DNA from 3 places in the Micromonospora sp. LZ37 genome. Region 1 is predicted to be linked to each of the others. Evidence: riboswitches for the same ligand, from Rfam matches in the RefSeq annotation. Region 1 holds a riboswitch; each other region holds the start of a gene.
The links. Region 1 has a riboswitch for S-adenosylmethionine ahead of AC5L3Z_RS05630 (ABC transporter substrate-binding protein). Riboswitches for the same ligand answer to the same signal wherever they lie in the genome.
Positions count from the first base shown of each region.

Region 2: it holds a riboswitch for S-adenosylmethionine, as region 1 does, so the genes downstream of both, thrC (threonine synthase) here and AC5L3Z_RS05630 (ABC transporter substrate-binding protein) in region 1, are expected to answer to the same signal.
Region 3: it holds a riboswitch for S-adenosylmethionine, as region 1 does, so the genes downstream of both, AC5L3Z_RS00110 (aminotransferase class V-fold PLP-dependent enzyme) here and AC5L3Z_RS05630 (ABC transporter substrate-binding protein) in region 1, are expected to answer to the same signal.

Region 1 covers NZ_JCADBL010000002.1:329,765-340,232, reverse strand. The annotation lists gene tatC (twin-arginine translocase subunit TatC) at 1-816, shown strand, start outside; gene AC5L3Z_RS05650 (DUF4253 domain-containing protein) at 954-1,718, opposite strand; gene AC5L3Z_RS05645 (hypothetical protein) at 1,813-2,232, shown strand; gene AC5L3Z_RS05640 (amino acid ABC transporter ATP-binding protein) at 2,254-3,000, opposite strand; gene AC5L3Z_RS05635 (amino acid ABC transporter permease) at 2,997-3,776, opposite strand; gene AC5L3Z_RS05630 (ABC transporter substrate-binding protein) at 3,820-4,674, opposite strand; SAM riboswitch class IV at 4,958-5,068, opposite strand; gene AC5L3Z_RS05625 (pyridoxal phosphate-dependent decarboxylase family protein) at 5,260-6,726, shown strand; gene AC5L3Z_RS05620 (transposase) at 6,695-7,039, opposite strand; gene AC5L3Z_RS05615 (RNA-guided endonuclease InsQ/TnpB family protein) at 7,100-8,371, shown strand; gene AC5L3Z_RS05610 (hypothetical protein) at 8,365-8,487, shown strand; gene AC5L3Z_RS05605 (trypsin-like serine peptidase) at 8,663-9,892, opposite strand; gene AC5L3Z_RS05600 (hypothetical protein) at 10,267-10,416, shown strand.
Region 2 covers NZ_JCADBL010000001.1:1,180-11,647, forward strand. The annotation lists gene AC5L3Z_RS00010 (hypothetical protein) at 1-1,077, opposite strand, end outside; gene AC5L3Z_RS00015 (alpha/beta fold hydrolase) at 1,453-4,317, shown strand; gene AC5L3Z_RS00020 (ABC transporter permease) at 4,317-5,261, shown strand; SAM riboswitch class I at 5,377-5,512, shown strand; gene thrC (threonine synthase) at 5,524-6,810, shown strand; gene AC5L3Z_RS00030 (GNAT family N-acetyltransferase) at 7,221-8,240, shown strand; gene AC5L3Z_RS00035 (hypothetical protein) at 8,247-10,448, opposite strand.
Region 3 covers NZ_JCADBL010000001.1:23,555-34,022, forward strand. The annotation lists gene AC5L3Z_RS00080 (glycerol-3-phosphate dehydrogenase/oxidase) at 1-175, shown strand, start outside; gene AC5L3Z_RS00085 (hypothetical protein) at 285-788, shown strand; gene AC5L3Z_RS00090 (FAD-binding oxidoreductase) at 810-2,210, opposite strand; gene AC5L3Z_RS00095 (DUF4031 domain-containing protein) at 2,246-2,524, shown strand; gene AC5L3Z_RS00100 (HD domain-containing protein) at 2,542-3,180, opposite strand; gene AC5L3Z_RS00105 (FUSC family protein) at 3,247-4,506, shown strand; gene AC5L3Z_RS00110 (aminotransferase class V-fold PLP-dependent enzyme) at 4,550-5,806, opposite strand; SAM riboswitch class IV at 5,858-5,977, opposite strand; gene AC5L3Z_RS00115 (PrsW family intramembrane metalloprotease) at 6,044-7,495, shown strand; gene AC5L3Z_RS00120 (hypothetical protein) at 7,552-7,719, opposite strand; gene AC5L3Z_RS00125 (GroES family chaperonin) at 7,804-8,151, opposite strand; gene AC5L3Z_RS00130 (AI-2E family transporter) at 8,312-9,610, shown strand; gene AC5L3Z_RS00135 (ATP-dependent DNA helicase) at 9,718-10,468, opposite strand, start outside.

The sequences.
Region 1 (10,468 bases):
GGCGGGTTCTGGCTCGCCCAGCCGGCGTTCGACCTGCTCAAGGAGCCGTACTGCCGGTTGCCGGGCGCCACCGACGCCCTCGGCAAGTGTCAGCAGTTCCTGCTGCTCTCGCCGGCGGACGGCTTCATCCTCAAGTTGAAGCTGGCGCTCTGGATCGGTCTGATCATCGGCGCGCCGGTCTGGCTGTACCAGCTCTGGGCGTTCATCGCGCCGGGCCTGCACCGGCACGAGCGCAAGTGGGCGTACGTCTTCGTCTCCATCGCGGCGCCGTTGTTCGCCGGCGGCGCGGTGCTGGCCTACCTGGTGGTGGACAAGGGCCTGGCCTTCCTGTTGGAGGCCGGTGTCACCGGCACCTCCACCCAGCTCGAGGTCACCCGGTACATCTCGTTCGTCACCAACATGATCCTGCTGTTCGGGGTGGCGTTCGAGTTTCCGCTGATCCTGCTGATGCTCAACTTCACCGGGGTGGCCAGCGCGAAGCGTCTGCTCAGCTGGTGGCGCGCGGTGATCTTCATCTGCTTCGCCTTCGCCGCCGTCGCGACCCCGGACCCGGGCCCGTTCGGCATGACGCTGCTGGCCCTGTCCCTGTCCCTGCTCTACTTCGTCGCGGTCGGGGTGGCGTTCCTCAACGACAAGCGGCGCGGGCGGGGCAAGGAGGTCTACGCCGGCGTCGCCGACGACGAGGTGTCACCGCTGCAACTCGACGACGAACCGGTTGTGGCGACCCCGGCGGTCGAGTTCTCCGGGCCGGTCGGCGCCCCGGCGCCGGTGGCCGCGCCCGCCCCGATCGACCGGCGCTACGACGACATGACCTGACCGCGCCGGTCCCGCGCCTCCGACGCCGTCCCCGCTCACCCGGGGGCGGCGTCGTGGCGTTGCCGGGCCGGTGCGGCATCGAGCCGACGGGTGTGCGGCACCGGGACCGGGGTGTCGGCGTCACCGCCGGGAGTCGTTCAGTCCCACCAGAACGCCCAGCCGCGGGTGCCCAACAGGGCCTGCGCGTACTCGCCGAGCGTCGAGTGGTTGCCCTGCCAGACATTGTCGGGGCAGAACGCGAGGTGTTCGGCGGCCACCAGCAGCGTGTCCTCGGTGGTGATCGGGGGAGCGGCGACGCTGACGTACAGGGTGTCGGGGCCGAGCGCGACGACCCGGACGCCGAACCGGGACTGCCAGTCGCGCAGCACGGCGGTGAACCGGGCGGTGTCGTCGTCGTGGTTGAGCGGCCCGGTCCAGGCCAGGGCGGTCAGCGCGTCCGCGCCGGTGGGCGCGGGAACGAGCGCGAGGCGGGTCTCGTCGTCCCGCAGCTGATCGGCGAACCAGTCGGCGATCTCGTCGGCCGGGTCGTGATGAACCTGCGGCGGGGCGGTGCCCGGCCAGGTCGTGCCCACCGGGTCGAGAAAGCGGCGGCGGGACGAGTCGTCCTCCTCGGGCAGGAACTGGTGCCACCACCGGCTGAGCACCGTCGCCGCGTCGTGGTCGTCCGGCGACGAGATTCCCAGGTGGTCGTCGACGAACAGGGACGACGGGTCCGCGAGACCGGTGTCGGGGACGGTGAGCAGGGGCCACAGCCCGGTCTGGCGATGACCGGCCCGCCGGCGGGCCCACTGCCCGGGTCGGGCCGGCGCGGTGCTCAGCCAGTAGCGGGGGCGGTCACCGTCGGTGGGCGTGATCAGCTGGCCCTCGGGAAGGTCGGCCGGCAGTTGGCGCGTCCAGGACATGCCGGCGACTGTAGTGATCACCTGTGACGGTCCTCGGTCGACGCAATCGTCAGGTCGGCTTGACGTCAGGGCGACTTGACGACATGCTGGGGTCATGCACACACCCGACAGCATCGAACGCCAGTTCACACTCCTGACCGCCGCCGCCCGGTACGAGGAGCTGCGCGTGCGGGACGCCCTCGCGCCGGCCGGCCGGGACGGGTCCGACGCGGGCGAGCCGGACGCGGTGTCGCTGAGCGCGCCCGAGGCGCTGGAGCTGCTGGCACTCAGCGAGGTGATCGCGCGCAAGGCCGGCTACGGCCGGCAGTTGGCGGTGCGCACGGCGCGAGCCACCGGTGCCTCCTGGTCGCAGATCGGCGCGGCGTTGGGCACCAGCAAGCAGTCCGCCTGGGAAGCGCATGCCCGGTGGATCGAGGACCAGGCCGAGCAGCAGCGCCGCATCGGGGATGACGACGCCTGGGCCGAGGCCGCCCGGGACCTCGCCGGCCCGCCCGACGAGGTCCGGAACGTCTGAGGGCCGGCGGTCGACCCGGGCTCAGAGCACCTGGGACAGGAAGCGGCGCAGCCGCGGGTGCTCCGGCGCCTCGAAGACCGCGGCGGGTTCGCCGGCCTCGAGGACCACGCCGTGGTCCATGAAGGCGACGGTGTCGGCGACGGAGCGGGCGAAGCCCATCTCGTGGGTGACCACCACCATGGTCATCCCGCCCGCCGCCAGGTCCGCCATCACCCCCAGCACGCCCTTGACCAACTCCGGGTCCAGCGCGGAGGTGGCCTCGTCGAAGAGCATCACCTGCGGTTGGAGCGCCAGCGCCCGGGCGATCGCCACCCGTTGCTGCTGCCCGCCGGAGAGCTGCGCCGGCCGGGCGTCGGCCTTGGCGGCCAGCCCGACCAGCTCGAGTTGCGCCCGGGCCACCTGGACGGCCTCGTCCTCGGAGAGCTTTTTGATCTTCCGCAGCGCCAGGGTGACGTTGCGCAGCACGCTCATGTGCGGGAAGAGGTTGAACTGCTGGAACACCATGCCCACCCGCTGGCGCAGCGCGTCGGGGTCGTCGCGCAGCACGCTGCGGCCGTCCAGCAGCACGTCGCCGGAGTCCGGCTCGATCAGCCGGTTGATGGTGCGCAGCAGGGTGGACTTGCCGGAGCCGGACGGGCCGATCACGCAGGCGGTGCCGCCCCGGGCGACGTCCAGGTCGGCGCCGCGGAGCACCTTGTGCGCGCCGAAGGCCAGGTGCACGTCGCGGACACCGAGGCTGACCGAGGTGGTGGTGGCGGTGACCGTCATCGCGGGTCCTTCCGGGTCGGGTGCTTCGGTGGCAGGGCGGTCTCGCCGTCGTCCTCGGGGGGTACGGCAGCGGCGCGGCCCTGCCGCAGGCGTCGGTCGATCCAGTTCACCGCGTGGGTGAGCGGCACCGTCAGCGCCAGGTAGAACAGACCGGCCAACAGCAGCGCGGACTGGTTCCCGGTGTTCGCCGCGTAGTCCTGCCCGATCCGGAACAGTTCCCGCTGACTGGCCAGGAGTCCGAGGAAGTAGACCAGGCTGGAGTCCTTGATCAGGGCGATCAGCTGGTTGACCCAGGCGGGCAGCACCCGGCGTACGCCCTGCGGGACGATCACCAGGCGCATCGCCTCGCCCCAGGAGAAGCCGAGCGCCCGGGCCCCTTCCAGCTGGGCGGCCTCCACGCTCTGGATACCGGCGCGGAAGATCTCACCGATGTAGGCGGCGGCGATCAGCGACAGCGCCAGGATGCCCAGCGGGTACGGGTTGGGTCCCCACAGCCGCATGCCCAGCGGCGCCAGGCCGACGCCGATCAGCAGGATGGTCGCCGCGGCCGGCAGGCCCCGGAAGATGTCCGTGTAGACCCGGGCCGGCCAGCGCAACCACCGGGTACGGGAGATGCCGGCGATGGCCAGCAGCATCCCGAACACCGAGCCGAGCAGGGCGGCGGTGACCGCCAGGATCAAGGTGTTGGGCAACCCGACGGTCAGCATCTCGGGCAGCGCCTCGCGCATCGAGTCGCCGTCGAAGAAGGTTTCCCACAGCGTGCTCCACGTGTCCATCAGGCCATCACCGTCCGCCCCGCTCGCTGGTCATCCGTACCGGTCAGGAGGCGGCCGACGCCGACGGCGCGGCCACCGTGCCGCTGCCCGGGGTGAAGTCCGCCGGGATCGGCCGGCCCGGGTAGTACCGCGCCTGGAGCTTCGTCCAGGTGCCGTCGGCGATGACCTCGTCGAGGCCCTTGTTCAGCGCCTCGCGCAGCTTGTCGTCGCCCTTGGCGAACGCGTACGCGGTCGGGGCGGGGCTGAGCTCCTTGGCCGCCACCTTGATCTTGCCGTTGCTGTCGGCGGCCGACTTCTCGCCGATCTCGGCCGGGGCGATCCACGCGTCCGCGGTGCCGGCCTTGAGCTGGTTGATCGCGGCGTTGTAGTCGGGCACCCGCACCGGGTCCAGACCCTTGCCGGTGGCGTAGTCGTCCTGCACCGTGCCCTGCACGACCACGACCCGCTTGCCGGCGAGCTGGTCGAAGCCGCTGATCGGGGAGCCGGCGGGCACGTCGAGGCCGAAGTAGCCGAAGTCGTAGCCGTTGCCGAAGTCGACGGTCTTCTTCCGCGCCTCGGTGATGGTGATCGAGGAGCTGCCCACGTCGAACTTGCCGTTGTTGACCTGGGACAGCAGCGCGGAGAAGTCGGTGCCGACGAACTCCACCTTCAGGCCGGCCTTCGCGGCGACCGCGGTGAGCAGGTCGTTGTCGAAGCCGGTGAACCGGCCGTCCTTGAGGTACACGTTCGGCGGCGCGTCGGTGAGCGTGCCGGCGCGCAGCACACCCGGCTGGAGCAGGCCGTACGGGTTGGCGGCGGTCGGGGCGGAGTCGTCGGCGCAGGCGGTCAGCGTGGTGGCGGCCAGCACGGCGGCGGCGCCCAGGGCGGCCACCTTGGACAGGGCAGGAAGGAATCGCACAGGTGTCTCCGGGTTGATCGGCGGCGGGCGCGCGGGCACGCCGGGAGACGGCGCGCCCGCGCAGGGGGCGCACCGCTGAAGTGGTACGGGGAAGAGGGTTCGGTTACCGCGTGGCGGGGCGGCGACAGCCGTCGCTGCAGACCCGCATCAGGTCGACGTGCCGCCGCCGGACCAGCGCGACGCCGGTCGGTCGCCCGGACGACGCCTCGGGGGCGCCCACGACGGGCGGAGCGGGACGATGAGCAGACATGGTTCTCCCTCGGCCGGAAATGACCTGGGAACCAGGCCACGCTTGCACCGACGACTACCGGTGCCTGGTCCTCACCCGGAGCACCCCACCGTGGAGGAGGGTTGCCGGCCAGCGAGCCGGGGCTTGACGCTGGCGCTCATGACCTGGACAGAAGGCTAGCAGCAACCCCGGCCGGATCGTCCAGCCGTTATGACGGCCCTCACGTCCGCCCCTTACCCGGCCGGACGGGGGAGGTCCACGACGACGGAATTGGCCGCCGCGCGGTGGCGCACCGGGATGCCAGGGTGGGATGCCGTGCGCCGCCGGCGTCCGGTCGCCCAGCCGAGGAGGACCCGATGACCGATCCGCTGCGGGACACCGGCGGGGACGACGCGCTGCGCCAGGTGTACGAGGCGGCCGGGCCGTACCTGTCGTCGCTGGCGGACCGCCCGGTGCTCGATCCCGCCAGCCTGGCGCTGCTGGGCCAGCTGTGGGAGCCGGCCGCCGGCGGGCCGCTGCCCGAGCACGGCGACGGCGCGGCGGCCGCGCTGGACCGGCTGCTGCGCGTCGGCACGGCCGCCGCCACCGGATCGGCCGGTCCGCGCTTCTTCCACTTCGTCGTCGGCGGGGTCACCCCGGCTGCCCTCGCGGCCGACTGGACGGCCGCGCTGCTCGACCAGAACGCCGCGTTCCGCGCCTCCTCACGGCTGGCCAGCGAGGTGGAGACCATCGCGCTGACCTGGCTGCGGGAGCTGTTCGGGCTGCCCACCACCTTCGGTGGCGCACTGGTCGCCAGCGCCACCTTCGCCAACGTCACCGGCCTGGCCGCCGCCACCCACTGGTGGGGCGAACGGCACGGCGTGGACGTCGCCGCCGACGGGCTGGCCGGGCTGCCCCGCATGCCCGTGCTCTCCGGCGGCTACCTGCACCCCAGCGACCGCAAGGCGTTGCAGCTGCTCGGGCACGGCCGTGACGCCGTCGAGGTGCACTCCCGCGACGCGGCCGGCCGGGTCGACCTGGCGGCCCTGGACCGGCGCCTCGGCGAACTCGCCGCCCCCGCCGTGGTGATCGCCATCGCCGGTGAGGTGGACACCGGGGACTTCGACCCGGTGGCGGAACTGGCCGACATCGCCGAACGGCACGGCGCCTGGCTGCACGTCGACGGCGCGTTCGGGATCTTCGCCGCGCTGTCGCCGCGGACCGCCGGGCTGGTCGCCGGCATGGAGCGCGCCGACTCGATCGCCGGGGACGGACACAAGTGGCTCAACGTGCCGTACGAGAGCGGCTTCGCCTTCCTGCGGGACCCGGCGCGTCTGCCGGCGGCGTTCGGCATGCCCGGGGCGGCGTACCTGCCCGGGCAGGGCAGCGCCCTGCCGACGCCGGGGGAGGGCGCGGACTACGCCCTGCTCGGCCCGGAGTCGTCCCGCCGGGCCCGGTCGCTGCCGATCTGGGCCACCCTGGCCGCGTACGGCCGGCAGGGGTATCGGACCATGGTGGAGCGTCACCTGGACCTGGCCCAGCGCCTGGCCGGCCGGGTGGACGAGGCGCCCGAGCTGGAGCGGCTGGCCGAGGTGCCGCTCTGCGTGGTCTGTTTCCGCGCCCGCCCCGCCGGTCTGGCCGAGGAGGCGCTCGACGAGGTCAACCGGCGGCTCGGCGCGGCGCTGCTCGCCGACGGCCGGGTCTACGTCGGCACCACCATCCACGCCGGACGGGTCGCGCTGCGACCGGCGATCGTCAACTGGCGTACCACCGAGGCCGACGTGGACCTGCTGGTCGACGTGGTCCGGGAACTCACCGCGAAGGTGGTCGCCGAACTGGGCTGAGAACGGTGCATCCGCCGGGCGGAGTCGGTGCGAAGCAATTGGTCGTGACGACAGTCACGGATCTGGACGCACCGACGAAGGGTTCGCCGCGATGACACGCCTTTGAGGCTTTGACGAGCTTCGTCAGGGCAACCTTCGGTGGGAAGCTGATCAGCAGATGGACGTGCTGGCCTTCACCGTTGCGCTCAACCAGTTCGCACTCGAAGTCGGCGCGCATCGCCGGCATGATTTCCTCCGGGCGGGTCAGGTGCCGGTCGCTGGACACCTTTGTGTCGGAACTTCGCCACGAAGACCAGGTAGGCGTCGGAGACATGGTGCCTGCCGGTCCGGATGCCCTCAGTCTCACCCATAGACCAATGGTAATTTGTCCGGTGTGCAGCTCCGGTACAACTACCGCGTCTACCCGACGCCCGCGCAGCAGGAGGCGCTGGCGCGGGCGTTCGGGTGTGCGCGGGTGGTGTTCAACGACGGGCTGCGCGCACGCCGGCAGGCCCATGAGGCGGGCGAGCCCTACCTGTCCGACGGTGAGCTGTCGAAGCGGCTGATTACCGAGGCGAAGAAGGCGCCCGAACGGGCATGGCTTGGCGAGGTGTCGGCAGTTGTTCTCCAGCAGGCCCTCGCGGACCTGAGCATCGCGTACCGGAACTTCTTCGCCTCGGTTAGCGGCCAGCGCAAGGGTCGCAAGGTGGCCCCACCCCGGTTCCGGTCTCGCAAGGACAACCGGCAGGCCATCCGGTTCACGAAGAACTCCCGGTTCAAGGTGCTGGACAACGGACGGTTGCGGCTGCCGAAGGTCGGCGACCTGAACGTGCGTTGGTCGCGCAGTCTTCCGGCGGATCCGTCGTCGGTGACGGTGATCAAGGACGCGGCGGGCCGGTACTTCGCCTCGTTCGTCGTGCAGGCGGCCGACGAGCCCTTGCCGCCTGTCGAGTCCGAGGTAGGTATCGACCTGGGGCTGACCCACTTCGCGGTCCTATCCAACGGCAGGAAGATCGCGGCACCGAAGTTCCTGTGCCGGGCGGCCCGCAAACTGCGCCGGCTGCAGCAGCACCTGTCCCGCAAGCAGCGGGGCAGCAACAATCGCAAGAAAGCCGTCAGCAGACTCGCTCGTGCGCACGCTCGGGTAACCCACACGCGGCGGGATTGGCAGCACAAGCTCTCGACACGGATCATCCGCGACAACCAAGCGGTGTACGTCGAGGACCTGTGCGTGACCGGTCTCGGCCGCACCCGACTGGCGAAGTCCGTGCACGACGCCGGCTGGGCGTCGTTCACGGCGATGTTGGAGTACAAGGCCGCACGGTACGGGCGCACCTTCGCCAGGATCGACCGGTTCGCGCCCACGTCCCGGACGTGCTCGGCGTGTGGCCGGCTCGACGGACCCAAGCCGCTGAACGTCCGGTCGTGGACCTGCCCCTGCGGCGCGGTGCATGACCGGGACGTCAACGCGGCGATCAACGTGCTCGCCCAGGGACGCTGGGAGAGCCTAAACGCCTGTGGAGCGCAGGTAAGACCGGCACCCGTGCCGGCACCGCGCCGAGAAGCAGGAATCCACCCGGACGCCGCGCGGTCCACGCGCAGCGCGGAGGGAACCTCCGTCCTTGAGGGCGGGGAGAACGTCAATGGTTCCACAAGCAGGTGCTGATCGACGTCGACACCGACGACCGCAACCCGCGGGTTGCGGCGTACGACATCAACAAGGGCAACCGGCAGATCGCTCACGCGGTCGACCGGGTCCTGCGCCCGATCGACCTGCCCTGACCCGGCACTGACGCCACGGCGCCCGGCTGCTGCCGGGCGCCGTGCGCGTCGAGGTGTGGAGGCAGGCGGCTCTTCGCGCCGTCCACAGCTCAGCGGCGAGTGCCGGCGGGCCACGGAGGCGGGCGAGGGGCCGCCGGAGCGCGAGGCGCGCTCCGGCGGCCCCTCGTCGTGCTCGTCAGCCGTTGTCGATCAGGCTGGCGATCTCGTTGTAGATCAGGTGTGCCTTCGCGCCCTGGTTCGACGGGCAGCCGCCGAGATGGTGCAGGGCGACAACCCGGTGGTTGGCGTTGAGTACCGGCGAGCCTGAGTTGCCGCCAGAGGTGTCACAGCTGTAGCTGATGTTCCAGGTGTTGTAGTTCGCGTTTCGCACGGTGCACGTCGTGCCACCCTGGGTGTTCTCGTAGATCGACAGCCGCTTGGGGCTGCCGTCGCCGTGCCCCGGGATGTAGATCCGCGTGCCGGTGGTGGTGGCGGTCGTTGCCAGGTACAGCGTGCCGAACCCTTGGATGCTGGTGAAGTTGTTCACCGAGTACAGGGTGTAGTCGAGTTCGCCCGAGCCGCCGGTGCTCACCTTGTAGAGGGTCGCGCCGCTCACCTTGGTGCCGGGACCGGGGTTCGCGCCGCCGCAGGTGGCGCACTGGTAGTTGAACTGCATCTCGCTACCGCTGACGGTGGACTGCGTCGACATGCAGTGCTTGTTCGTCAGCATGCGGTTCGAGTTGCCGACCCGCCAGGTGGTGCAGAGCCCACCGCCACTGATCAGCAGCCGCGCGACCGCCGTGCCGCGGGCGTACTCGTTGGGGTGGCTGTTCTGGTAGCAGACCACGTCGCGGCGGGCGTCGGTGCTGCAGACGGACTGCGTGGAGAGGTTGTGCTGGGTGATCTCCATGCGGTCGTAGCCGCGCCAGAACCGGTCGATGGTGGCGGCGTTGCGACGGGAGGCGCGGTTGCTGTGCAGCGTCACCACGGCGGTGTCACCCTCCACCGACATGGCCCAGAAGCCCGGCCGCCCGTCGGTGGTGTAGTCGGAGCCGGTCGCCCGGTCCAGGTGGCGGTCGTACCGGTAGCTCTCCTCGCCGTCAGGGCTCGACACGGTGACGTAGTCGCCCTGGGCCAGCCGCAGTGAGCTGAAGTGCACCTTGACGTACGCGGCACCGGGATGCCGGATGATCTGCGTCCGGCCGTCCCGGGCGTAGGACAGCGAGCCTTCGACGGTGCGGAGTTCGCCCACTGTGGGGATGCCCTCCGCCGAGAACTGGTCCGACTCGGGTGCCCGTGCGGAGTGTGGTGCGACAGGTTGACCTGAGTACGCCTCGGCGGCGGGTGCCGACAGCAGGCTCAGCCCAAGTGTGCAGGCGCCGAGCGTGACCGCCGCCGTTCGCAGGCGGCGCAGGGGTCGTTTCATCGTCGCTCCTCCCCAGGAACCAGCACCTGGACGTGCTTTCAGCCTTCATACCCGAAGGCAGCAATACATGCAAGTATGTCTATGTGATGCTCACCCGGACGATCACGCCCCTCGCCGAGGTGGAGGACGCCCGGGCCCGCTCCGACGCCAGGGGAAGCGGCACACCCCGGCCACCTCGCCCTTTGCCTTGTTCATCCCTCCGAGCGAGGTAAGAGGAGCAGGGTTGGAGGTACTGCGACGGGCGGCTGATCGACCACTGCGGCTCCACGCAGAAACACGCCACCGGCCGGCCGAGGCAGGCGTTCACCCTGGACAGCGACGGCGGGCACAGCCACGAGGTCTACGGCGTACCCCAGGACAAGTCGTCCACCCCGGTGGCCGGATCACGCCGGGCCATCTGGAACGACGGCGGCGGGAACACCGGCTCTGCCGGCTCACACCAGCACTTCATCACCTCCGGCGGGGACGCGGAGACGCGTCCGGACAACGCGTACGTCAACTTCATCATCCGCTACCGCACGTGACAGCCCGGCTCTCGCAGGCAGCTGAGCCGGCGCATCGAGCCGCAGGTGGCTG
Region 2 (10,468 bases), on a different contig from region 1:
GGGCAGCGCGCCGGAGTCCGGATCGGCGGCGCGTGCGGCCTCGGCGGCGCGCCGCTGGGCCCGCCGGAACGCGGCCACCAGCACGCCGATCAGGATCAGGACGAGCAGCACCGCGGTCGCGGCGGCGCCGGCTGCCAGCCGGCGGTCGCGGTCGTAGGAGTCGATCCGTTCGGTCAGCAGCGAGTCGAGCTGGTCGAGGATGACCGGCTGGAGCAGCTTGGCCGCGGACTGCGCGTTGAGCCGGGCGCCGGCGACCTGCGCGGGGTCGCTGAGCCCGGTCTTCGCCGCGGCGGCCGGCGCCGAGTAGGCGGCGAGCGCCTCGACGGCGCGCTGATAGGTGTCGAGCGGGGTGAGCACGTTCGGGCCGAGTTCGGTGCTCTCCGAGCTGTCCACCGCCGCGCGCAGGTCGGCCACCAGGTCGCCGGCCGAGGCGAGCGCGGCGACCCGCAGCTCGGCCAGTTCGCCCTGGGTGCGGGCCCGCTCGCTGGCCGGGCGGCCGGCGCCGAGCGCGGACAGGTCGGCGAGCCGGCCGGCGGCCACCATGGCGGTCGGCAGGTCCCGGCCGATGCCGTCCTGGAGGAAGAAGGAGTCCTGCTGGGGGTCGCGGACCAGCCCGGAGGCCTCCCGCACCTTGCGGTGCAGGGCCAGCAGCAGGTCGGTGACCTCCCCGTACGCGGTGTAGGCGGCCTCCGGGTCGTTGAGCGTCCGGTTGGGCAGCGCCTCCAGCTTGGCGCGCAGCCCGGCCCACCGTTCGCGGCTGCGCAGCTGGTCGCCGATCCGGGCGTCCACCCGGGCGGCGTCCTGCACCGCCCGGTCGAGCGCCTCGCGCGACGGGGCCCGGCCGATGACGGCGGCGGACTGGGCGTCGACCAGGGCCTCCGTGACCGGGCCGAGGACCCGCAGGTACTCGACGCCGAGCCGCTCGCGCACCGCCAAGTCCCGGTCGTCGCCGGTGAGCCGGTGGGTCTGCGCGAACAGGAACCCCACCGGCGCGAGCAGCGCCACGACGAGCAGCAGCGGCAGCACGCGGCCCGATGCGGAGGGCCGTCGACGGACCCGCTGCGCGGGGACTGCCATGGTCTTTCTCCTCCGGCGACGGCGGGGGAAGTGTCCGGTGTCGGGGGTCGCCTGTGGAGTCCCGTACACCGGACCGGAAAACTAGCTGACCTGCATGGGGGTGGAGCCGCCATTGTCGGGTGAGTTTCGCGTCTTTGCCAGCCATGTCACGCCGCGTTGACCTCGTCGACACACAAAGTGCCGCAGGCTGCGCGTGATGGAGGGATCGGAGGCGATATTGGCCGAAGATCGGAATTCACGTGATGCGAAGTCGTTTCGTCGCCGATGGCCTGGACGAACTGCGGTCGACGGCCACGGCGCACCGATCGGACCGACCGGACGGACGTACGGAGGATCCCAGGCAACACACAGGATCCACGCCGTACCGTGACCCGCATGAGATCGCCGTCGTCGGCCGCCGTCCGGCGCCTCCTGGCCGGCCCGCGCCGGATCGTGACCGCGTCGCTGGTCGCCGTCCTGCTGGTCGCCGCCGTCATCTGGGCGGCCCGGCCCGACCAGCCGGGCTTCCGGACCGAGTCCGCGATGGTCACCGTCCGATCCGGACCGACCGGCGACCAACCGGTCGACCTGGACACCACGCTCTGGCTGCCCGAGGACGCCTCGGCCGACCGGAAGGTGCCGGCGGTGCTGCTGGCGCACGGCTTCGGCGGCACCAAGGACTCGGTCCGCTCCGACGCAGAGGACCTGGTGAGCCGCGGCTACGCGGTGCTGGCCTGGACGGCCCGCGGCTTCGGCCGCAGCGGCGGCCAGATCCACCTCGACGACCCGGACCACGAGGTCCGGGACGCGCAACGCCTGCTGGACCGGCTCGCCGCCCGGCCGGAGATCCGCACCGACGCCGCCGGTGACCCCCGGGTCGGCGTGGTCGGCGGCTCCTACGGCGGTGGCCTGGCCCTGCTGCTGGCCGCGCAGGACCAGCGGGTCGACGCGATCGTCCCGATGATCACCTGGAACGACCTGGCCCGCTCCTTCCTGCCGGAGAGCACCGGACGACCGGCCACCGAGGGCGTGTTCAAGAAGGGCTGGGCCGGCATCTTCTTCGGCGGGGGCGGCAACGCCGGCTCCGGCCCGGCCGGCATCTCCGGCGTCCCGTCCGCCCAGCCGCAGGGGGCGCCCGCGTCGGCCGGCCCGGCCAGCCCGGCGCCGGGTGCCGGGCCGGGCACCGGCCCCGGGTACGCGCCCGCCGGGGCCGCGGACCCGTCCTGCGGCCGGTTCGCCGCCGACGTCTGCGCCGCGTACCTGCGGATCGCCAGCACCGGCCGGGCCGACCAGGCCGCCGTGGACCGGCTGCGCCGCTCCAGCCCGGCCGGCGTCCTCGACCGGATCAAGGCGCCGACCCTGCTGGTGCAGGGGGAGGCGGACAGCCTCTTCCCGCTCACCGAGGCCGACGCCAACGCGCGGGGCATCGCCGCCGCCGGCACGCCGGTGCGGGTCGCCTGGTTCACCGGAGGCCACGACGGCGGCGCCGGGCCGCAGAGCGACTCGGACCGCGTCGACTTCCTCACCGCGCAGTGGCTCGACCACTACGTCAAGGGCGGGGGCGAGGCGCCGGGCGACGACTTCACCTTCTCCCGGATCGCCGGTTTCGACGCCCTCGACCGGGGCCTGGTCGCCACCGGCTACCGCACCACCGACTACACCGGCGTGGCCGGGGACGCCCGCCGCGAGGTCCGGGTGACCGGCCCGGCCCAGCCGGTAGCCAACCCGCCCGCCGGCAACCCGGCCCCGATCTCGTCGGTGCCGTTCGCCGGCGCGCTCGGGTCGCTGCTCGACAGCGTGGCCGGGGACATCCCCGGCCAGCACGCCCGCTTCGAGTCGGCGCCGCTGGCCGAGGCGGTGGACGTGGTGGGCGCGCCGACCGTACCGATCCGGGCCGCGTCGCCGACCGGTGAGGCGGTGCTCTTCGTCAAGCTCTACGACGTCGACCCGACCGGCGCCGCGACGCTCCCCGACGGCCTGGTCGCCCCGGTCCGGCTCACCGGCCTGCCGGCGACCATCGACGCGGCCCGACCGGTGACCGTCACCCTGCCGGCGATCGTCCGCCGGATCGAGGCCGGGCACCGGCTGCGGGTCGTGGTGGCCACCTCCGACCAGGCGTACGCCACGCCGGCCGAGCCGGCCGTGCACGTCGTCGCCGCCGGCGACGGCCCGGTGAGCCTGCCGACGGTCGACGCCGAGCCGATCCCGACCACCGCCACCGCGTGGCGCTGGATCCTGGTCGGGCTGCTCGCCGCCATCGCGGTCGGGCTCGTCGTGGTCGTCGCCGTCGCCCGCCGCCGCCACCGCCGCCAGGACAGCTCCGTCCACCCGGAGTACGCGGGCATCCCGCTCGCCGTCCGCCGGCTCCGCAAGGAGTACGCCGACGGCTTCGTCGCCGTGTCCCAGGTGGACTTCGAGGTGCATCCCGGTCAGGTGGTCGGCCTGCTCGGCCCGAACGGGGCCGGCAAGACCACCACCCTGCGGGTGCTGATGGGGCTGACCCAACCGACCGCCGGTGAGATCTACGTCTTCGGACACCGGCTGGTGCCCGGTTCCCCGGTGCTGTCCCGGATCGGCGCGCTGGTCGAGGGGCCGGGCTTCCTGCCGCACCTCTCCGGCCTGGAGAACCTGAAGGCGTACTGGCGGGCGACCGGCCGGCCGGAGGCCGACGCGCACTTCGCCGAGGCGCTGGAGATCGCCGGCCTGGGCGACTCGGTGCACCGGCGGATCAGGAACTACAGCCACGGCATGAAGCAGCGGCTCGCGATCGCCCAGGCGATGCTCGGCCTGCCCGAGCTGCTGGTGCTCGACGAGCCGACCGACGGGCTGGACCCGCCGCAGATCGCCGAGATGCGCCGGGTGCTCCAGCGCTACGCCACCGACGGGCGGGCGGTGCTGGTCTCCAGCCACCTGCTCGCCGAGGTGGAGCAGACCTGCACCCACGCGGTGGTGGTCAACAAGGGCCGGATCGTCGCGTCCGGCCCGGTCGAGGAGATCGTCGGCGAGTCGCCGAGCGTGCTCTTCGACGTGACCGACCCGGAGGCGGCGCGCGCCGTGCTCGGCCGGCTCGACGGGGTGCGGGTGCTGCCCGACGACGACGGCCAGCTGGTGGTGGACACCAACGGCACCGCGCGCAGCGAGGTGGTGGCGGAGCTGGTCCGGGCCGGCATCGGGGTGGACCGGGTGGTGCCGCGGCGCCGCCTGGAGGACGCGTTCCTCGCCCTGGTGGGCGAGAACTCTCGGGGAAGCGGGGACCGGTGATGACGGGCTCTTCGGTGGGTTCACCCGGGGGTGGCACGGGCGCCTCGGAAGCGGGCGGGACGTCGACCGCCGCCGGGACCGCGGTCGGCCCGGGTGGGGCGGCGGCGGGCTACCGCCCGTCGGCCACCCTGCCGTTCGCCGCGGAGTTCCGCCGGCAGGCGTCGCGGCGGCGTACCCAGTTGGCGCTCGGCTTCATGGTGCTGCTGCCGCTGATCATCCTGATCGCGTTCCAGTTCGACTCGGGTGACGACGACGACAACGGGCGCAACGAGTTCGGCAGCCTGGTCGAGCTGGCCACCTCGGGCGGGCTCAACTTCGCGCTCTTCTCGATCTTCGTGTCGGCGTCGTTCCTGCTGGTCGTGGTCGTCGCGTTGTTCTGCGGGGACACGGTGGCCAGCGAGGCGAGCTGGGGCAGCCTGCGTTACCTGCTGGCCGTGCCGGTGCCCCGGGCCCGGCTGCTCACGGTGAAGCTGCTGGTCGCGCTCGCGTACTCGGCGCTGGCCCTGCTGCTGCTGGCCGGCACCGCCCTGCTCGCCGGCACCCTCCGGTACGGCTGGGAGCCGCTGCGCAGCCAGGTCGCCGCCGAGCTGGCGCCGACCGACGGGCTGCTGCGGCTGCTGGCGGTGCTCGGCTACCTGGCGGTCGTACTCCTGGTGGTGGCCGGGCTGGCGTTCCTGCTGTCGGTGACGACGGACGCCGCGCTCGGCGCGGTCGGTGGCGCGGTGCTGCTCTGGATCCTCTCCAGCATCCTGGACCAGATCACCGCGCTCGGCGCGCTGCGCGACTTCCTGCCCACCCACTACAGCACGGCCTGGCTGGGGCTGCTCTCCACGCCGGTGCAGACCGACGACGTGGTCCGCGGGGCGATCTCGGCGGTCAGCTACGCCACGCTCTTCTGGGGGCTGGCCTTCTGGCGCTTCACCCGCAAGGACGTCACCAGCTGACCGCAGGACTTCCGGGAATTCGTGCGGATTTCGGCCGGGCGGAGGGCGTTCACAGCGTGGGACAGGCGGGTGGCGGCGCCCGCGTCGGGTCGTAGAATCGGCGGCACAACTGCATACCTCATCCAGAGGGGCTGAGGGATACGGCCCGACGACGCCCCGGCAACCACCCCGCGCGCTCATCGCTGAGCCACCGGCGGGGCAGGTGCCAATTCCGTCCCCGCCGCACCCTGCGATGTGGGGAAAGATGAGAGGACTCCTCGACATGACGTCGACGCTCGCCGCTCCCGGCATCGACACCGTCGCCGGCCCCGCCCGCGCCCTGGTCTGCCGCGCCTGTTCGGCCCGCTACCCGCTCGCCGCCCAGCACGCCTGTCACGAGTGTTTCGGGCCGCTCGAGGTCGACTACGACACCGCCGCGCTGGCCGCCGTCACCCGCGAGCAGATCGAGGCCGGCCCGCAGAACATCTGGCGGTACGCCGCCCTGCTCCCCGCCGGCCAGGACCCGGCCACCCGGGTCACCCTCGATCCCGGGCTGACCCCGCTGGTCGCCGCCCCGCACCTCGCCGCCGAACTGGGCATCACCGCGCCGCTCTGGGTCAAGGACGACAGCGCCAACCCGACCCACTCGTTCAAGGACCGGGTGGTCTCGGTCGCGCTGACCGCCGCCCGGGCGCTCGGCTTCACCCGCTTCGCCTGCGCCTCCACCGGCAACCTGGCCAACTCGGTCGCCGCGCACGCGGCCCGGGCCGGGGTGCCCTCGGTGGTCTTCATCCCCGGTGACCTGGAGCAGGGCAAGGTGGTCACCACCGCCGTCTACGGCGGCGAGCTGGTCGCCATCGACGGCTCGTACGACGACGTGAACCGGCTCTGCGGGGAACTGGTCGAGACCGACGAGTTCGAGGACACCGCGTTCGTCAACGTGAACGTCCGGCCGTACTACGCCGAGGGATCGAAGACCCTGGGCTACGAGGTCGCCGAGCAGCTCGGCTGGCGCATCCCGGCCCAGGTGGTGGTCCCGATGGCCTCCGGCGAGCTGCTCACCAAGATCGACAAGGCGTTCTCCGAGCTGGTCGAGATCGGCCTGGTCGAGGCGCCGGCCGGCGGCTGGAAGGTCTTCGGCGCGCAGTCCGCCGGCTGCAACCCGATCGCCACCGCCCTGCACGCCGAGAGCGACGTCATCACCCCCGTCAAGCCGACCGGCATCGCCAAGTCGCTCAACATCGGCGACCCGGCGGCCGGCCTCTACGCCCTCGAGGCGGTGCGTCGGACCGGCGGCTGGATGGAGTACGTCACCGACGACGAGATCCGCGACGGCATCCGGCTGCTCGCCCGTACCACCGGGGTCTTCGCCGAGACGGCCGGCGGGGTGACCGTGGCGGTGCTGCGCAAGCTGGTCGAGGCGGGGCGACTCGACCCCGCCGCCGAGACCGTCGTGTTCAACACCGGCGAGGGCCTGAAGACCATCGACGCGGTGGCCGGCCAGGTCGGCCCGACCCACCGGATCAAGCCCTCCCTGCGCGCCGCCCGCGACGCCGGTCTCCTGTCCTGACTCCCTGCCCCGCCGCCCTCCGGCAGCCCGTCGGGTCGGCCGTCGGCCCGCTTGATCGACCCCGTTTGCGGCGTGTCGCGGCCACCCGCCGCCCGGACACCCCGACACGCCGCAAACGGCGAGCGGAGGGCGCCGCAGTGCTCGGACGGATCGCCCGGACGGGGGATCGGGGCGATCCGCCGGGTAACTGGCTTTTCGCTGTGAGTGCGGAAAACCCGCCGACAAGGACTTGACGCCAGTAACCGGACGGCGCAAGATGCTCCGTGCGGGAGGGCATTTCGCCGGAGACTCTTGAAGTTCTTGCGACCCAACGCCGGAGGCGTTGTGCGAGTGACCCTCCCGACCACGTCCGATCGGGCCGGCGAACAATTCGCTGGCCCGATCGCCATTTCGGCGGGCATCCTCGGCGGATGAGCATCACCATCGCGTCGTTCGACGGCGCCGACCGGGTTGCGGTCGACGAGGCGTACCGGATCGGCGCGGCGGTCGGCGCCGCCGACGTGCCGGACTATCCGCCCTTCTGCCGGCGGCGCTTCGACGCGCTCTTCCACACGCCGATGCCCGGCACCGTCACCCGCTGGGCGCTGGCCCGGCTGGACGGCGTGCCCGCCGGCTACCTGGCCGTGGACCTGCCGCAGTTGGACAACACCGACAACGCCACGGCCGACCTGGTGGTCCATCCGGAGCTGCGGCGCCGGGGCGTCGGCCGGGCGCTGCACGAGTACGGGGTCCGGCTGCTGCGGGAGCACGGCCGCAAGCGGGTGCTCGCGATGGCGGTCGCCGCGCTGCCCGGCGGGCCGGCCCGGTCGGCGGCGGGCGGCGCGTTCGCCGCCGCGGTCGGTGCCCAACCGGCGCTGGCGGAGGTGCGCCGCCGGCTCGACGTCGCCGGCGTGGACCACGACGCGCTGGCGGCGGTGCTGGCCGAGGCCCGGAGCCGGGCGGAGGGCTACCGGTCGGTCCGCTGGCAGGGCGCGACCCCGCCGGAGTACGTCGCGGACGTCGCCTACCTGGACGGCCGGCTGATGACCGACGCCCCCCTCGGCGACGTGGAGTGGGAGCCGGAGCGGGTGGACGCCGAACGGGTCCGGGGCACCGAGCGGGCGCTGGACGCCCGCGGCCGGCGCCGCTACCACCTGGGGGTGCGCCACGAGGCGTCCGGCCGGCTGGTCGCCTGGACCCTGCTGGACGTGGGCCCCTCCGCCGACTGGCACGCGTTCCAGCAGATCACCATCGTCGACCCGGCCCACCGGGGCCACCGGCTCGGCCTGCTCGCCAAGATCGAGAACCTGTCCCACCTGATCGCCCACGAGCCGGCGGTCCGCGTGGTGGACACCTTCAACGCGGCGGCCAACAGCCACATGATCGCGATCAACGAGCGGCTCGGCTTCCGCCCGGTGGACGCTTGGACCGACTGGCAGCTCACCCTCTGACCGCGGTCACCCGTCCGGCTCGTCGAACCGGCGGACCAGCTCCCGGACTGCGGCGTGAATGTCCTCGTCCGGGGTGAACCGGTGCCCCTGCACCGGCGGCGGCACGGTGTCGGTGGGCGCGATGAGCAGGCTCTTCGGGTCGCGTACCCAGCGGTCCACCCGGGCCGCCGGGTCGTCGGGGCCGTCGAACTCGTCCGGGAGGAAGATCCGCCCGCCGACCGGGTCGGTGTACCGCCAGAGGTTGATCCACCGCCAGGACAGCCCGTCACCCAGCTGGCGCAGCAGCGCGCCGTCGACGTATCCGGGGAAGACCGCGCGGTACCGGTTGCCCAGCGGTGCGGCGTAGGTGAGCAGCGCGACCCGCCGCCGGCAGCGATCCGGCAGTTGCAGCACCGTCACCGCGAGCAGCACGCTGCCGTGGCTCTGCCCGGAGAGCACCACGGTGTTCCCGTCTGCCGTGAGCTGTCCGATCCGGCGGGTGAGTTCCGGCACCGCCCGCTCCGAGTAGCAGGGTGGGGCGAGGGGGTGCGCGGCGCGCGGCCAGAAGGTGGCCAGTTCCCACAGCACGCCGACCAGCCGCATCACGCCGGACCGGTAGGCGACCAGCCCCGCCCCGGCCAGGCCGAGGACGAACAGGCCGATCAGCAGGGCGCCCAGGTCGGTCACGAAGACCACCGGCCGGGCCAGCGGCAGCCCACCCAACAGGAGGGCGACGGACCCCGGACCCAGGTCGACGATCGACAGCCCGGCCGCGGTCAGGGTGAGCGCCGCCAGCACCGCGTACGCGGCGGGCAGCAGGGGCCCGACCCGGTTGGTCAGCTGGGCCAGGACGATCGCGTCGCGGACGGCCCGGACCCGCTCCGGCGGCACCCGGGACGCCTCCGGGAAGTCCCGGCGGACCAGCTTCTCGGCGGCCCGACGGCGGTGGGCCCGGCGGACCCAGGTGCCGAGCAGCGCGGTCACGATTACCGTGATCACCGCCAGGGTGAAGCCGAGGGTGGCCCAGCGGTAGGCGATCGGCGGCGCCAGCGGTGGCGCGCCGGGCGGCAGCGCCCGCGCCGGCGTCGGGCTGTGGCCCCGGTCCAGGTACTCGGCGAGGCCGTAGGTCAACGCGGACGAGTAGGCCACCGCCAGCCCGATCGCCACCGACGTCAGTACCGGGGCCGCCACTCCGGTCAGCAGGGTGCGCGGGCGCGGCAGGCCGCGGCGCTGCGCCAGGGCCACGAGCCCCAGCACCGCGAGCAGCACCAACTGCCCGACGAAGAGCCCGGACACCAGCTCGCCGTATCCGGGCAGGGCGCCCTCGGCCGACCAGGGCGGCCGGGGCGCCGCCGCGTACCCCAGGGTCAGCACGGTGAGCGCGGCGGCCGTCCACCGCAGTCCCGCGGTGGCGATCCGGCCCCGCCGCTCCTCGCTGTGCCGCTCGATCGCCGGCCGGCAGAGCAGCGCGAGCGCGCCGACGAGCAGGAGCGCGTCCGCGGCGAGCAGCAGCCAGCCGACCGGGGCGGCGTCGCGCCGCGCGAGGACCAGCAGCAGCGCGGCGTCGAGGGTGGCCAACGCCACCGCCACGTGCACCGAGCGCAGCCGGCGCAGCAGCGCCCGGGTGTCCCAGAAGTCCGGTGTGTCGAGCCGGTCCGCGCCCGTCCCGGGCGTGCCGACGCCGTCCTCCGGCAGTTGCAGGCTCCGCGCGCCGAGCCGCCAGATCATCGCGACCGCGATGAGCGGCAGCACGGCCAGCACGGCGAGGCGCTGACCCGGCGGGACGCCGCCCAGCCAGGAGATCTCCCGACGCCCCTCCATGCACCTCGGGTACGCCGCGCACTGCCAGGCGATCAGGTCCAGGCACAGCCCGACCGTGGAGAGGACGTACATCGCGGTCATCGTCGCGGCCAGCAGGCGGCAGAGCGCCCGCGCCGCGGCGCCGCCCCGGCCGGGCACCGGCAACGTCCAGACCGCGATGTTGCTCAGCATGAACGGCAGGAGCAGGACCAGGGAGAAGGTCCGGCGCGCGGTGCCGCCGGTCAGCCCGCTCCACCGGTACGCCTCCAGCGTCGTGCCGTCGGGGCCCGCCGGGTCGCCGAAGCCGGGGCGGGACCGGTAGAAGCCGGCGTCGTCGTCCCCGGCGACCCGCGTCACCACCGGCCGGTCGAGGATCGCCTCCGGCCCCTTCTCGGCGACCCCGTGCACCCGGATCTCGGTGGTTCCCACCCGCCGTCCTCTCCTGGCCG
Region 3 (10,468 bases), on a different contig from region 1:
GGAGCGTGAGGTCGCCCACTACCGGGCGCGGGTGGAAGCGGAGCGGGAGTCGCAGCTGATGCCGGACGACGCGACCGCCGACGCGGCCCGGCTCGGGGCGCCCGACGTGCGGGGCTTCGCCGCGGACCGCGGAGTCGACGGCGACAGTGTCGAACTTCCCACCTCGTCCCGCTGACCGATCCCTCGCACAGTTCGATCCATCGATGGCCGTCCGGTTGGCGGGTTACGGGCGCTACCTACGGTGGGGTAGGTTCCGGCGCGTGGTTCCCCCTCAATGGTCGCGCGTGCTGACGATTACCGCCGCTGCCGTCCTGACGATCGGCCTCGGTGGCTGCTCGATGTTCGACTCGGACCGGAGCGGGTCCACACCGGACCCGAAGGGCGCGGGCGTGACCGCCCCGGCGGGCGGTGCGGCCGGTGCCGGCGCGGGCCGGGTCAGCCTGGTCCAGAAGCTCGGCCAGGACGGTCCGCTCCGGTCGCTGAACGTGGCGCCGGACGGCCGGTGGGAGTGCGCCGACTGCGCGGGTGACGGGGTGACCTCGACCGGCGCCCTGGGTCCCGAGCAGGTGCAGCGGTTGCAGGCGCTGCTGGCCGACCCCCGGCTGGCGCAGGAGACCGACCAGGCCCGCCAGTACCGGGTCAGCTGCATCGACGCGTTGACGTCGAGCCTGGTCACCGCCGCCGGTCTGATCACCTCGCAGGACTGCCCGGGCGAGGAGCGGCCGCCGGTGGCGCACGAGATCCTGCTGCTGCTCACCCAGGCCACCCCGGCCGAGCCGACCGCCTGACCGGCCGCACCCGCCGGCCGGTCAGAGCACCTTGCCGGGGTTGAGCAACCCGTCCGGGTCCAGCGCCGCCTTGATCGCCTGGTGCACCCGGACACCCACCGGCCCGATCTCCCGCGCCAGCCAGTCCCGCTTGAGCAGCCCCACCCCGTGCTCGCCGGTGCAGGTCCCGCCGAGCTCCAGACCCAGTCGCATGATCGCGTCGAAGGCTCGCCGCCCCCGTTCCAGGCTGGCCGGGTCGGCCCGGTCCACCACGATGTTGGGGTGCATGTTGCCGTCCCCGGCGTGCCCGACCACGCCGATCGGCACGTCGCACTCCTCGGCGATCCGGGCCACCCCGTCGAGCAGCGCGGCGAGCGAGCCGCGCGGCACCGCCACGTCGTCGATCACCAACCCGCCGTTGCCGTCCGGGAAGGCGTCCGCGGCGAACTTCTCCATCGCCGGGTGCGCCAGCCGGCGGGCCTGGAGCAGCGCCGCCGCCTCGACCGCGTCGGTGGCCGCGTACACCTCCTCGGCGCCGGCGGCCTCGCAGACCTCGGCCAGCCGGGCCAGGTCGTCGGCCGCCCGGGCGCCGGTGTCCGCGGCGGCCAGCAGCAGGGCCTGCGCGTCGGTGCGCAGCCCCATCGGCCGGTACGCCTCGATGGCCCGCAGGTGGGTCCGGTCGAGCAGCTCCAGCAGGCTGGGGCTGAGCCCCTTCGCCGCGATGTCGGCCACCGCCGTGCCCGCCTCGGTGGTCGACCCGAAGACCGCCACCATGGTCAGCGACTCCTCCGGCGCCGGGCGCAGCGACACGGTGACCTCGGTGATCACCCCGAGGGTGCCCTCCGAGCCGACGAAGAGCCGGGTCAGGTCGTAGCCGGCGACGCCCTTTGCGGTGCGCCGGCCGGTGCGCAGCACCTCGCCGGAGGCGAGCACCACCTCCAGGCCGAGCACGTACTCCGTGGTCACGCCGTACTTCACGCAGCACATGCCGCCGGCGTTGGTGGAGACGTTGCCGCCGATGGTGGAGGACTCCCAGGAGCCCGGGTCCGGCGGGTAGTACAGGCCCTGCTTCGCCACCGCCGCGGCCAGCGTCGCGTTGACCACGCCGGGCTGCACCACGGCGATCCGGCTCACCGGGTCGATCTCCCGGATCGCGTCCATGGCCACCGTGCTGAGCACCACCGCGCCGTCGACCGCGTTCGCGGCGCCGGCCAGCCCGGTCCGCGCGCCCTGCGGCACCACCGGTACGCCGTGCCGGGCGGCCGCCCGGATCACCGCGACCACCTCGTCGGTGCTGCGCGGGCGGGTCACCACCAGCGGGGTGCCGGCCGCGCAGAGATCCGCCTCGTCGCGGCGGTGCATCTGGAGCAGATCCGGGTCGGTGAGGACGGCGCCGTCGCCGAGCGCCGCGCGTAGGTCGTCGAGGAGGGGGGATCCGGCCATGCGGGAGAGGCTATCCGGCGGCTAGATTGGCCGCCATGCTGTACCTGGACCGTCCCGCCTGGCCGTGGCGAGGGCGGCTCTGGTCCCATCTGATCAGTGACGTCTCCCACGCCGAGCTGCACGCCTTCGCCGAGGCGCTCGGCGCGCCCCGCCGCGGCTTCGACCGGGATCACTACGACATCCCGGCCGAGCGGTTCGCCATGGCGGTCTGGCTCGGCGCCCGGGTGGTGCCCAGCCGCGAGCTGGTCCGCCTGCTCCGCGACGCCGGCCTCCGCCGCCCCAAACACCTCGTCCCTACCGCCGGGGCGCGCTGACCCGCCCCGCCGGGTGGTCAGCGGCGCAGGGTGGCCAGCTCGCGGGTGAGGTTGGCGCGGGCCGGCGCCGTCCAGCGCCCGGCCAGCGGGGGCAGGCGGTACAGGGCGGGCAGGGCGAGCAGGCTCTCCAGCACCCGGGCCCGGCCGACCCGGAAGTCCGGTTCGCTCACGTGGGCGTACTCCCGGCGGATCGCGGCGGCGTACGTGTCGTACTCCGCCGGCGGCGCGGCGAGGACCGCGAGGTCCGCGTCGCAGAGCAGGGCGCCGTTGCGGTCGTCGGCCGCCACCGCGTGCCCGGCGGTGAGCAGCACCAGCCGGCGCACCTCGGCCACCGCGGCGGCCGGCAGCCCCAGCCCGGCGAGGAGCGTGCCGGCCAGCGCGGCGCTCTCCCGCTCGTTGGTGTCCCCGCCGGCCCTCGGGTCGTAGACCGCGTCGTGGCACCAGGCGGCGAGCCGGACCAGGTCCGGCCGCTCCGCCAGCGGCGCGTACGCGTTGACCACGTCCAGCACCGCGCGGAGGTGGGCGGGGGCGTGGTGGTGCCGGTGCGGTTCCCGCCAGCGGGTGAGCAGCCCCTCGCCGGCCTCGGTCAGCGCCGGGGTGTCGGTGGCTCCCGCCCGCCGGGCCGCCGTCCGCCACCGCTCGATCAGCTCCGTCACCCCGCCGAGTCTGCCGCAGACGACGAGGATTCACCCTGCCCGGGACGGGTAGTCCCCGCCATGGCCGTGGCCCGGGACCGACGACCGTCGCTGGCGCAGCGTGCCGGTCTTCGCGACGGCGCGGTGGACGTCGACGCGCCCCGGATCGCCCAGGCGATGCGGGAGCTGCGCCATCGGAGCCGGGCCACCCTGCACGACCGGCTGCACCGGGTCCGGATGGCCGTGGGCCTGGCCCTCCAGGCGGGGCTCGCCGCCACGCTGGCCTGGGTGGTGTCGCACGAGCTGCTGAACAATCCGCAGCCGGTCTTCGCGCCGATCTCCGCGGTCGGCACCCTGGCGGCCTCGGTCGGGCAGCGGCTGCGCCGCACGGTCGAGCTGATCGTCGGGGTGGCGATCGGGGTGCTCCTCGGCGACATCCTGATCTACTTCCTCGGCGCCGGGGGATGGCAGCTCGGGCTGGTGGTGACCTCGGCCATCCTGCTGACCATCTTCTCCGGCGCGAGCGTGGCCATCGTGATCCAGGCGGCGGCCACCGCGGTGCTGATCGTCACGCTCAGCCCGTCCACCCAGAACCTGGAGATACCCCGCTTCGTCGACGCCTTCATCGGCGGTGGGATCGCGCTGCTGGTGACCGCGATCCTGCTGCCGCTCAACCCGCTGCGGGTGATCAACCGGGCCGCCCGCCCGGCGCTCAACCTGCTCTCCGACCAGCTCGACATCTGCGCCGAGGCGCTGCGCAACCGGGACCGGGGCAGCGCCCAGCGGGCCCTGGAACGGCTGCGGGAGAACAAGGAGGAACTGGCCGTCTTCCAGGAGGCGATCGAGGGCGCGAAGGAGACCAGCACGCTCTCGCCGGCCCGCTGGCACCGGCGCAGTGAACTCACCCACTACGCGGAGGCGGCCGACCCGATCGACCGCGCTATGCGTAACAGCGGCACCCTCATCCGGCGGTCGGTGACCCTGATCGAGGACGAGGAGCCGATCCCGGAGCCGATGCCCGACGCGGTGTCCCACCTCGCCGAGTCGGTCCGTCTGCTCCGGCACGAGTTCGCCATGGGGGAGGAGCCGGAGCAGGCCCGCGAGCGGTCGCTGCGCGCGGTCAGCGAGGCCGGTCGGGCGTACGCCCAGGGGGTCGGCTTCTCCGGCAGCGTGGTGATCGCCCAGGTGCGCACCACCGCCAGTGACCTCCTGGTCGCCTCCGGCATCGAACAGGAGGACGCGAACCGGCTGATCCGTCAGTCCTTCGGCGAGCTGGAGAGGCCGAAGGGGGAGCCGGCCCAGCAGGGAGCCACCGCGAGGCCTCCCACCGCCCCACCCCTGGGTTGAGCAGCCGGGGCGGGGCGCTGTCCCCCGCCCGTGGGCGCCCGGTTCAGCACAGGGCGGCGAGGGCGGCCAGCAGCCGGTCGACGTCGGCCACCGTGCTGCCCAGGCCGATGCTGGCCCGCAGCGCGGTCGGCGGGAGGTCGTCCCGTCCGCTGCGCGCGGCGGCCTCGGCGAGCAGCCGCCGGGCCAGCGGGTGGGCGCAGAAGAGCCCGTCGCGCACCCCGATGTCGTGCTCCCGGGCCAGGTATCCGGCCACCTCGCCGGAGTCCCGCCCGGCCAGCACGAACGAGACGATGCCGACCCGGGGCGCGTCGGGAGCGAAGGAGCGCAGCTCGACCGCGTCCGGCAGGGCGGCCAGCCCGTCCCGGAGCCGGGCGAGCAGCCGCTGCTCGTGGGCGTGCAGCGCGGCCCGGTCCGCCCCGGCCAGCGCCGCGCAGACGGCGGCCAGCGCGACCGCGCCGAGCAGGTTCGGGGTGCCGCCCTCGTGCCGGGCCGGGCCGGTGGCCCAGCGGACGTCGTGGGTGGCCGCCCCGACGTGGCTGGTGGCGCCCCCGCCGGGCAGGTACGGCGGGGCGGCGTCCAGCCAGTCGGCCCGCCCGAGCAGCACCCCGGCACCGAACGGGGCGTACAGCTTGTGCCCGGAGACGGCCAGGTAGTCCACGTCCAGCGCGGCGACGTCCACCGGCGCGTGCGGGGCGAGCTGGGCGGCGTCGACGACGGTCCGGGCGGCGTGCCGGCGGGCCACCCCGGCCAGCTCGGCGACCGGCCAGCGCTCCCCGGTCACGTTGCTGGCCCCGGTCACCGCGACCAGCACCGGTGGGCCCGCGTTCCCGCCGCGGCGCAGCTCGGTCAGCGCGGCGTCGAGGGCCCGCACGGCCCCGGCGGGGCTCTCCGGCACCGGCAGCCGGACCGAGCCGCGTGGCCAGGGCAGCAGGTTGGCGTGGTGCTCCCCGGCGAAGGTGACCACCGTGGTGCCGGCCGGCAGCGCCCGGGCCAGCAGGTTCAGCGCGTCGGTGGTGTTCCGGGTGAAGACCACGTGGTCTCCGGCGCGGGCGCCGAAGGCGTCGCCGACCGTCTGCCGGGCCCGCTCGTAGGCGAGGGTGCAGCGCCGCGACAGCGCCCCGGCGCCGCGGTGCACGCTGGCGTACCAGGGGAGCAGCTCGGCCACCGCGTCGGCGGCGGCCCGCGCGCACGGCGCGCTGGCGGCGTGGTCCAGGTTGACCTGCCCGGGTACGCCGAGCACGGCGAGCGGGTCCGGCCCGCCCGACACCGTGGGGGCGGGCGGGGCGAGGGCGACGGTCATGGCGGAGCCTCCGGGGTCCGGGGACCCCGGGGTGTGGGCACACCGGGACGGGGTCCGCGCTTGCCCAGCACACGGATCGGGCCGGGCCCGGTCATCACCCGGGGCACCCCACCGCGAACGTACGAGGGTTGCCGGCCAGCAAGCCGGGGCTTGATGCTGGCGCTCGTGACCTGTCGCCGAGCATAACCAGCGTGGGAGCAGCCGACCCAGGGGGCCGGAGGTGGCTACGCTGACCGCATGGCCGACACCCCGCCCGGCGGTCCCCCGCCGCCGCCGACCGTGCCCGCCGTCCACTCGCCGGGCGCCGGGGCGCCTCCCATGCCGCGGCGCCGACCCGGTTGGCGACGGATCCTGGTGCTGGTGGGGTTGGGGCTGCTGATCGCGGCCTGCGCGTTCTACATGCTCATCCGGCTCGGTTCGAGCCTCGGCCCGGAGGCGCTGCTGATCGGCATGGCCGCCGCGGTCCTGCCGGTGCCGGTCCTGGTCGCCTGCTTCCTCTGGCTCGACCGGTACGAGCCCGAGCCGCTGAAGTACCTGGTCTTCTGCTTCGCCTGGGGCGCGTTCGTCTCCACCGCGGCCTCGCTGACGGTCAACGAGAACGCCGCCAAGCTCTTCGAGGGCTGGGGGTTGCCGTCGGCGCTGACCGCGGTGCTCGTGGCCCCGTTCATCGAGGAGCTGACGAAGGCGCTCGGCCCGATCCTGCTGCTGGTCTTCCGCCGCCGGGAGTGGTCCGGCATCACCGACGGCCTGGTCTACTGCGGGCTCTCCGCGGTCGGCTTCGCGATGGTGGAGAACATCCTCTACCTGGGCGGGTACGGCTACGCCTCGGGCGCCGACCAGTGGGGCCCGGCGACGGGCTTCCGGCAGGTCATCGCCATCTTCATCACCCGCATCCTGCTCTTCGGCTTCGCCCACCCGCTCTTCACCGCGATGACCGGGGTGGGGCTCGGCATCGCCGCCCGTAGCGCCGACCGGCGGGTGCGGGTGCTCGCCCCGGTCGCCGGCCTGCTGCTGGCGATGATGCTGCACGGCACCTGGAACCTGATCCCGACGCTGGTGCAGGCCACCGGCGAGTTGGTGATCTTCCTGTACGGCATGGTGGGCCTGATGGTGCCGATCTTCTTCGGCATGGTCGGCTTCGCGGTCTGGCTGCGGGCCTGGGAGGGGCGGCTCACCGAGCGCACCCTGCCGGACTACGTACGGGCCGGTTGGCTCACCCCGCCCGAGGTGGCGGCGCTGGGCAGCCTGGGCCGCCGGCACGCGGCCCGCAGCTGGGCCCGCCGGGTGGGCGGTGACCCGGGGCTGCGGGCGATGCGCGGCTACCAGTTCGCGGCGACCCGCCTGGCGTTGCTGCGCGACGGCATGCGCCGGGGGCTGGACCGCAAGCCGGCCGACCGGGAGCGGACCGCCCGGGACGAGAAGGCGCTGCTGGAGGCGATCGCGGCGTACCGGGCGTACTTCGTCGGGCGGGACCCGCAGGCGCCGGTCGGGGTCTGGGACGGGCAGCGTTACCACCTGCGCTTCCCGGACGGGTCGCAGCGCGTGGTGGAGGCGCCGGACTCGCCGGTGGTCCCCATCCCGGTGGTGCTCGGCCCACCGCCACCGCCGGTCTCCCCGGCCGGCTACGGCCCGCCGGGTTGGTACGGTCCGCGCCCGGCCGCCCCGTGGCCGCCGCCCGGCCAGGGCTGAGCCGGCGCCCGTCAGGGCGCGGTCAGGGCCGCGCCAAGGGCCGTGCGGCGGTGCGGTCAGGTCATCAGGCTGGTGAGGAAGTCCCCGAGGCCCTGGGCCAGCGCCATCAGGCCCGCCCCGATCGCCTTGAACATCTCGGCGGCGCCGTCGGGCCGGAACGCCATGAAGTAGATCAGGAAGAAGGCGCCGAGCCAGAGCAGGAGCTTCTTCACGAGTACCGGCATCGTCCCTCCCCAGGGCGCTGGACGTCGCTGGCTTCCCGGAGGAGAGCGACACAAACGACGGCGCCGCCGGGGCGGGGCGGGGGACTACAGGTAGAGGCCGGTGTTCCCGGTGGGCTCGCGCTCCACCCGCTCGGCGGCGACGGCGTGCACATCGCGCTCCCGCAGCAGGACGTAGCCCCGGCCGTGCAGCTCGACCTCGGAGCGGTCGTCCGGGTCGAAGAGCACCCGGTCGCCGGAGACGATCGCCCGGACGTTCGGGCCGACGCCCACGGCGGTGGCCCAGGCCAGCCGCTTGCCCATGGTGGCGGTGGCGGGAATGACGATGCCGGCGGTGGAGCGGCGCTCACCCTCGCCGCCCTCCAGGCGCACCAGCACGCGGTCGTGCAGCAGGCGGATGGGCAGGCCGGAGTCGATGTTCTGGTCGGCGGTCACGGAGAGAGACGCTACCGGGTGGCCGGTGGGTGACCTGCCGGTGGTTGGCCGGTGACGGGCCGGGGCAATGTGTGGCGGAACTGCCCTACCGTGGCGCTGTCGGACGTACCCTGTCCGGACGTCGTCGTGGACGGCCCGGTCTGTTCCTGAGGAGGTGCGCTTGAGCCGTTTCGAGCGGGTACGCGGAAGGCTCCGCCGCGCGTACGAGTCCGGCCGCCAGTCGGTGCGCGCCGAGGGCGGCGACCGGGAGGACGTACGCGAGGAGGCCGGGCTGGCGTCCCCCGCCTCGCCCGGGCCGGTGGCGCCCCCGTCGGCGGCGGTGGTGGGCGCGGGCCCGCCGACCGCGACGCACCAGTCCACCTCCAGCCGGGACGACGAGGACGTGCCGCACGCCCTGCGGATCGCCGCCGCCTGGTCGTGGCGGTTGATCGTGATCGGCGTGGTCACCTGGGCGCTGCTGAAGATCGTCGGGACGATCAGCATCGTGATCATCCCGCTGGCCATCGCGCTGCTGCTCTCCGCGCTGCTGGCGCCGGCCGTGGGCTGGCTGCTCCGGGCCCGGCTGCCGAGGTCGCTGGCGACGGCGGTGGTGCTGGTCGGCGGCCTGGCCGGGGTGATCGGCACGCTGACCCTGGTGGTCAACGAGTTCATCCAGGGCGTGCCGGAGCTGAGCGAGAAGTCCTCGCAGGGCGTACGGCAGATCCAGAACTGGCTGAAGACCGGCCCGCTGCACCTCTCCGACAAGCAGCTCGACCGCTACATCGAAGAGGCGCAGGGCTGGATCAACGGCAACACCGAGCGGTTCACCAGCGGGGCGCTCTCCACCGCCTCCACCCTGGCCGAGGTGCTGACCGGCACCGTCCTGGTGCTCTTCGCGACCTTCTTCTTCCTGCGCGACGGCAACCGGATCTGGCGGTTCCTGGTCCGGCTGCTGCCGGTGGCGGCCCGGTGGAAGGTCGACGACGCCGGCCGGGCCTCCTGGTCGACGCTCGGCGCGTACGTCCGGGCCACCGTGCTGGTGGCCTTCATCGACGCGGTGGGCATCGGCATCTTCCTGGTGATCTTCGACGTGCCGTTCGCGTTCCCGCTGGCCGCGCTGGTCTTCCTGGGCGCGTTCATCCCGATCGTCGGCGCCGCGCTCTCCGGCGGCGTGGCGGTGCTGGTGGCGCTGGTCGACAGTGGCCCGGTGACCGCGCTGATCATCCTCGGCGTGGTGATCGGCGTGCAGCAGTTCGAGGGGCACGTGCTCCAGCCGCTGATCATGGGTCGCGCGGTGGCCATCCACCCGCTCGCCGTGATCATCAGCATCGCCGCCGGGGTGGTCCTGGCCGGCATCACCGGCGCGCTGGTCGCGGTGCCGTTGATCGCGGTCGTCAACACCGCGGTCCGCCGGCTCGCCGCCCGCTCGGTGCCGGACACCCCGCCGGACGCCGTGGTCGTCGCCTCGCACGCCCCCTGACCCACGCTCGGCAAGGTCCGCGCGCCGTCGGCGGGGACGCCGCCTCCCGAGCCGGGAGGCGGCACCTCGCCGGCTCGCGCGGACCCGGCGCGTTCGGCGGCGGGAGGTCAGGCCTTGCCGAGGCGCTCCAGCGCGCCGCGGGCCACCTCGGGGCGGGTGGTGTACCAGAACGGGGGGAGCGAGCGGCGCAGGAACGGGCCGTAGCCACGGGCCGTCTCCAGCCGTGAGTCGAGGACCGCGACCACACCCCGGTCGCCGGTCGCCCGGATCAGCCGGCCGACCCCCTGGGCCAGCCGTACCGCGGCGATCGGCACGCTGACCGCGGCGAAGCCGGAACCGCCGGTGGCGTCCACCGCGGCGGCCCGGGCCGCGGCGAGCGGCTCGTCGGGGCGGGGGAACGGCAGCCGGTCGATCACCACCAGCTGGCAGGAGTCGCCCGGCACGTCCACCCCCTGCCACAGCGACATCACCCCGAACAGGCAGCTCGACCGCTCCTCGCGGAACCGGCGGACCAGCAGCGGCAGCGCCTCCTCGCCCTGGAGCAGCACCGGCAGGTCGGTCCGCGCGCGGAGCAGCTCCGCGGCCTGCTGCGCGGCCCGCCGCGAGGAGAAGAGCCCGAGGGTACGACCACCCAGCGCGCCGACCAGCCCGAGCAGCTCCTCCCCGGCCGCCTCGGGCAGCCCGGAGACGCTGGGGCGGGGCAGGTGCGCGGCGACGTAGAGGATGCCCTGCCGCGCGTAGTCGAAGGGCGAGCCGACGTCGAGGGAGGACCAGCCGGGGCCCGAGGTGGCCGGGACGGTGCCGGTGGCGGGGCGGCTGCCGGGCGTCGTCGCCACCCCACCGGCGGGCGCCGGGAGC